DNA from 3 places in the Proteus faecis genome. Region 3 is predicted to be linked to each of the others. Evidence: predicted binding sites of a transcription regulator. Region 3 holds the regulator's gene; each other region holds the start of a gene.
The links. Region 3 encodes sigma-54, which starts transcription at its own class of promoters, with help from an activator protein. Its sites were predicted from a motif close to GTTGGCACANNTTTCGCTNT; they were not measured.

Region 1 (2,283 bases), on a different contig from region 3:
CTAATGCCCCATCATCGATTAACCAACCACCTTCTCCCCATACCATATGTGCAATAGGGATATAAGAAAATGTGAACCAAATAATCGTAAAAATGAGCAGTGCAGAAAAGCGAACACGCTCTCCTAATGCCCCAATAATTAATGCAACAGTGATAACAGCAAAAGATCCTTGAAAAGCAATATGCACATACTGATTAATTGAACCAGAAAGTGAATCTAGTGATACGTTATTCAAAAAAGTAAGTGACCACCCACCCCAAATTTTATTACCCGCGGTAAATGCCAAACTATAACCAAAGGTAACCCAAAGAATAACGACAACACTGAAGATCATCATCACTTGTGTAATCAAAGAAAGTACATTTTTCCCTCTCAATAACCCACCATAAAATAGAGCAATACCAGGCATCGTCATAAAAAAGACTAAAGCTGTACATATCAACATAAAACTATTATCCGCTTTATCAACAACCCCTGTTTCAGTCGCAAATGCAGATGAAGAAAAGTGTGTAAGCACTAACATTAATAGTAAAGAAAGTAAGCGTCTCATCGAATATCTCCTTTAAAGTGCTTCATCACCAGACTCGCCGGTACGAATACGGACTGCCTGTAATAATTCAAAAACAAAAATTTTTCCATCACCGACTTTCCCTGTATCAGTCGCTTGCATAATCACTTGCATAACTGGCTCTAGTTGCTCATCACAAATAGCAAGTTCTATTTTTACTTTGGGGAGAAAATTAACTTCGTATTCAGCCCCTCGATACAACTCCGCATGTCCTTTTTGTCGCCCATATCCCTTTACTTCACTGATTGTCATTCCCTTTATACCTAACTCAGAGAGCAACTCTCGTACTTCTTCTAATTTAAATGGCTTAATAATGGCGATGATATATTTCATATAAACCTCGTCGATATTTGAAAGAACAAACCCTACATAGAAAAGCAAAAGGCATGCCATTATTTAATTAATTGATATTTAAGAAAAAATAAACTTTTAAAATAATTTAAATGAAAAGAATCACCGAGTTGGTGCAAAAATACGATAGCTATTTTGATAAAAGCGAGATAATTGGGAAATCAAAAAGGGCACATACATTAAGATGATGTGCCCTCTAAAATTATATTTTTTTATTTAAGGTTATTATTCTACTTCAAGAGGAGTTTGTTCTTGTAAAGATTCTCTGACCTGCTGTAATTGATACATATTATAGTATCGCCCTTTTTGCGAGAGTAACTTAGCATGATCACCCTGCTCAACAATTGCACCACGATGAAGCACCACTATTTCATTGGCTTCAATAATAGTGGAAAGTCGATGAGCAATAACAATCAGTGTTGTTTTTTCCCTAACTACTTTTAACGCCTTCTGTATGGCTTGTTCTGTTCCAGAGTCAATATTTGCTGTTGCCTCGTCCAAAATAAGAATACGAGGAGGTATTAATAATACACGCGCCAATGCAAGCAACTGTTTTTGACCAGAGGATAAGCGACTACCTTGTTCACCAAGTTCTGTTTGCAACCCTTCAGGTAAAGCTTTAGCCCATTGATCAAGTTGAACTGTTTCTAATACATGCCATAAATGTGACTCCTCACATTCACGCCCTAACGTAATGTTGTCATACAGTGAACCCGATAATAAAACGGGATCTTGCTGCACCATCGCAATACCACTGCGCAATGCAGCATGAGAATACGCTTCTAATGGTTGCCTATCTAAAGAAATACTGCCTTTTTGCCAAGGATAATTACCCATTAATAAACTGGCTAAAGTACTCTTGCCACTTCCTGTGTGCCCAACGAATGCGACAAAATGGCGAGCAGGAATAGTTAAATTGATATCTTTTAATATCCATTGCTCATCACGATACGCAAACCAAAGAGAGCTGACATCGATATTACCTTGAGTGATAGAATGTGTTGATGAGCCGTAGTGCTGTAAAGGTGCATCCATCAGTTCAAAAACACGCTCACCCGAGACAACCGCCTGTTGTAGAATCGATTGCTGTGATGTCAATGTGATCAAGGGTTCATTTAATCGACCTAAATAACTGATAAATGCATAGATAACCCCAACACCAATAACAGCACTCCCCTGATACCCAAACAATATTAATAAACCGCACAGAACCAACGCAGAGAGCATACTTAATAAAGGACGTAATAACAGACCATCAAGTTTTAACGCTTTCATACGTGCTTGATAATGTTGCCAGCTGTCATCTGACATTCTTTCACCAAAACGAGCTTGTTGCCTAAATTGCTGAATAACTGACATACCAT
Region 2 (2,283 bases), on a different contig from region 3:
ATTGATAATTCCATCCAGACCAGCCATTAACTGTGCGGCAAACGCAAGATAAGGGTTTGCTAAAGGATCTGGGAAACGTACTTCAATACGGCGTGCTTTCATGCTAGCAACAACTGGAATACGAATTGACGCTGAACGGTTACGTGCAGAGTAAGCCAGCATTACAGGTGCTTCAAAACCTGGTACTAGACGTTTGTAAGAGTTAGTGGTTGGGTTAGTAAATGCATTTAATGCACGAGCATGCTTGATAATACCGCCAATGTAATACAGCGCCATTTCAGATAATCCGCCATATTTATCACCCGCAAACAGATTTACACCGTTTTTAGATAGTGACATATGACAGTGCATCCCTGAACCGTTATCACCAACTAATGGTTTTGGCATAAAGGTCGCTGTTTTACCAAATACGTGAGCCACGTTTTGTACCACGTATTTATAAATTTGGGTTTCATCTGCTTTTTTAGTCATGGTATTAAAGCGAGTTGCCACTTCATTTTGACCAGCAGTTGCTACCTCATGGTGGTGCGCTTCAACGACTAAGCCCATTTCTTCCATGATGTTACACATGGTAGAACGAATATCTTGTGATGAGTCAACCGGTGGTAATGGGAAATAACCCCCTTTAACCATTGGGCGGTGACCTTTGTTGCCATCTTCATATTTGGTATTGGTGTTCCATGCCGCTTCAATATCATTGATAGCGTAAGATGCGCCTGAAATATCATTTTTGAAACGAATATCATCAAATAGGAAGAATTCTGGTTCTGGTCCAAACAGTACTGTGTCTGCAATATCACTTGATTTTAAATAATCTTCAGCACGTTTTGAGATAGAGCGAGGGTCGCGATCGTAACCTTGCATTGTGCCGGGTTCTAAAACGTCACAACGAATAATCAAGGTTGGATCTTGGAAAAATGGGTCAAGCATTGCAGTTGTTGCGTCTGGCATCAGTACCATGTCTGATTCGTTAATGCCTTTCCAACCACCAATAGAGGAACCATCGAACATTTTTCCTTCTTCAAAGAAATCATCGTTAACCTGATGAGCCGGAATAGTAAGATGTTGTTCTTTACCGCGGGTATCAGTGAAACGTAAGTCAATATATTTAACTTTATGTTCTTCAATCATGGATAATACATGTTCAAGGGACATAGGAACTCTCCTGGCGAATGGTTTTATTGAGTGCAGTGGCCTTACACATTTTTCGGTGAATTTTTTGCTCACCCAAATTCTATTGCGAAAAGCATGCCAACTTATCTAAAAAGGGATATATACTGTATTGATGAAGTTTAGTGTAGAATATCTCCTGTGATTTTTTAATTATTGCACAAAATTGGTGCAAATTAAGCCTAATTAGCTGCACTATTTTGGTGCAATCGAACGGATACTACTAAATTCTGAGGCGTGAAAAGGATCACAATTCAATTAATTGCATATTGTTAAGCAATCATTATTGTGATCTTGTTTAGTCTCTCGTCTAAAGCGTGTACAATACTGCGCTTATTTCTACAATGCCTGAGGCAAATTTTGTGATCGAAAACTTGCGTAATATCGCCATCATCGCCCACGTTGACCATGGTAAAACAACTATCGTCGATAAATTACTACAGCAATCTGGTACGTTCGGTGAACGTGAAACCGTTGCTGAGCGCGTGATGGACTCAAATGATCTCGAAAGAGAGCGCGGAATTACTATTCTTGCGAAAAATACAGCGATTAAATGGAATGACTATCGTATCAACATCGTAGATACCCCAGGACACGCCGACTTCGGTGGTGAGGTAGAACGCGTTATGTCTATGGTAGACAGCGTTCTATTGCTGGTTGACGCGATGGATGGCCCAATGCCACAAACTCGTTTTGTGACACAAAAAGCGTTTGCTAACAACTTAAAACCTATTGTTGTTATCAATAAAGTTGACCGCCCTGGTGCACGTCCAGACTGGGTTGTTGATCAGGTATTTGACCTGTTCGTAAACTTAGGTGCAACTGACGAACAACTTGATTTCCCAATTATCTATGCATCTGCATTAAACGGTATTGCGGGAACAGATTACAATGACATGGCTGAAGATATGACTCCGTTATATGAAGCTATTGTCAAATATGTAGAGCCACCAAAAGTGGATCTGGAAGGCACATTCCAGATGCAAATTTCTCAGTTGGACTACAACAATTACCTAGGTGTTATCGGTATCGGTCGTATCAAACGTGGTAAGGTTAAACCTAACCAACAAGTGACTATCATCGATAGTGAAGGTAATACTCGTAACGGTAAAG
Region 3 (2,283 bases):
ATCAATTGCTGCGTACATATCTTCTGCTTCTGCAGAGGCATGTAATTCACCGCCATTAACTTGAATGGTCGCTTCCGCGATTTTATTAACTTTCTCGACTTTCAGGATAACCTGAACGTTATTAATTTTGTCAAAGAACTGAGGTAATTTCGCGCTTTTTGCTTTGACGGTATCACGCAGAGCATCGGTTAATTCAATATTATGACCAGTGATTTGAAGTTCCATAGTGTCTTCCTTCTCAATTATGCTCAAACCAACTCTTTACGTTGATTTGAAGGCGGGATGGATAATGACTCTCTATACTTCGCAACAGTACGTCGAGCAACTTGTATGCCAAGTTCTGCGAGCATATCGGCCAGTTTACTATCACTAAGTGGTTTCGCTGGATTTTCTGCTGCGATTAGTTTCTTCACTAAAGCCCTGATTGCTGTTGAAGAGGCTTCACCTCCGCTATCAGTGTTCACATGGCTAGAGAAAAAATACTTCAATTCGAAAATTCCTCTCGGGCAATGCAAAAATTTCTGCGTTGTCACTCGAGAAATGGTGGATTCGTGCATTTCAACCTGTTCAGCAATATCAGCTAACACAAGAGGCTTCATATGCTCTTCACCGAATTCGAAAAATGCCTGCTGTGTGTCAACAATGCAATGAGCGACTTTTAATAATGTCTCATTTCGGCTTTCTAAACTTTTTATCAGCCATTTAGCTTCTTGTAAATTGTCACGAATAAATTTTCCATCGCTTTCATTTTGAGCCGATTGACCCAATGCTGCATAAGTCTCATTTATTCGTAGGCGAGGAATGCTATCTGTATTTAACTCAACTTGCCAGCGTTCACCTGATTTTTTTACTAGTATATCTGGAATAACATACTCTGACTCGCCTGTATCAATACTTAATCCGGGCTTAGGATCAAGAGACTGGATCATCTCAATAACAGATTTTAGTGTCTCTTCTCGTAACTTCGTTTGACGCATCAATTGACGAAAATCACGGTTACCTAGCAATTCTAAATATTGGCTAATGACTAACTGCGTTTCTTTAAGATAGGGTGTTTCTGTTGAAAAAGCGGATAGCTGAATCAAAAGACACTCTTTTAAATCACGTGCAGCAACACCAATAGGATCAAAGCGTTGAATACGTTTTAATACGGCTTCGACTTCATCTAGCTCTAATTCATCATCGCCCATTCCAGTAAGGATGTCATCTGTTGTGACAGTTAAATATCCTGTTTCATCAATAGCATCGATAATACTTATCGCAATGGCTCTGTCTGTTTCCGAAAATGGAGTGAGATCCGCCTGCCATGTTAGGTAATCTTGTAATGAGGCTGTAGTTTCACCTTGATACAGTGGCAGTTCATCATCAGTATAGTCATTACTGGTGCCAGAAGGTGTGCCTGCTGTGTAGATCTCTTCCCATTGTGTATCTAAAGGGAGATCATCAGGCATCTCTTTTTGTTCTAAAGCATCCAGTGTATCGAACTCTTCAACGTCGTTTTCAGTTGTTGTTTCTGTTGTTGAGTCTGACTGATCTTTTGTATGAGAGGTATCATCTAAAACGGGATCTTGTTGATCGTCGTCTTGTTCTAGAAGTGGATTAGATTCAAGCGCTTGTTGAATTTCTTGTTGTAATTCAAGCGTCGAAAGTTGCAACAAACGAATAGCCTGTTGTAGCTGTGGCGTCATTGCCAGTTGCTGACTAAGACGAAGTTGCAAACTTTGTTTCATAATAATGCGATGAGTCCTTTGCTGTTGTCATCCATGACAGAGTAAAAGTGAATCAAAGATTACAGGCGGAAGCCTTCACCTAAGTAAACACGTTTAACTTGCTCATTTTCAAGAATTTCTTCTGGTGAACCATGAGCGATAAGATGACCTTGGCTGACGATATAAGCACGCTCACATACATCTAATGTTTCACGAACGTTATGGTCAGTAATCAGTACACCTAATCCATAATCACGGAGATGCTGGATAATTTTTTTAATATCTAACACCGAAATAGGGTCAACACCCGCAAAAGGTTCATCTAATAAAATGAATTTAGGATTTGCTGCCAATGCTCGTGCGATTTCAACACGGCGGCGTTCCCCCCCTGATAATGATTGCCCTAAACTGTTACGTAAGTGGCTGACATTAAACTCTTCTAGCAGTTCTTCTGCGCGATCTTTTCGTTCTTCAGGCGTTAAGTCATGGCGGATTTCTAAGATCCCCATAATGTTGTCATAAACGCTTAAGCGTCTAAAAATAGACGCCTCTTGAGGAAGATAGCCAATGCCTT

Region 1: the regulator sigma-54 is predicted to act here: its motif matches at 943-962, upstream of glnK (P-II family nitrogen regulator).
Region 2: the regulator sigma-54 is predicted to act here: its motif matches at 1,237-1,256, upstream of glnA (glutamate--ammonia ligase).

What each region holds. Positions count from the first base shown of each region.
Region 1 covers NZ_JASVWV010000013.1:63,478-65,760, reverse strand. The annotation lists gene amtB (ammonium transporter AmtB) at 1-550, opposite strand, end outside; gene glnK (P-II family nitrogen regulator) at 563-901, opposite strand; gene QSH13_RS15130 (SmdB family multidrug efflux ABC transporter permease/ATP-binding protein) at 1,145-2,283, opposite strand, start outside.
Region 2 covers NZ_JASVWV010000006.1:140,958-143,240, forward strand. The annotation lists gene glnA (glutamate--ammonia ligase) at 1-1,155, opposite strand, end outside; gene typA (ribosome-dependent GTPase TypA) at 1,515-2,283, shown strand, end outside.
Region 3 covers NZ_JASVWV010000011.1:56,529-58,811, reverse strand. The annotation lists gene hpf (ribosome hibernation promoting factor) at 1-225, opposite strand, end outside; gene rpoN (RNA polymerase factor sigma-54) at 249-1,730, opposite strand; gene lptB (LPS export ABC transporter ATP-binding protein) at 1,790-2,283, opposite strand, start outside.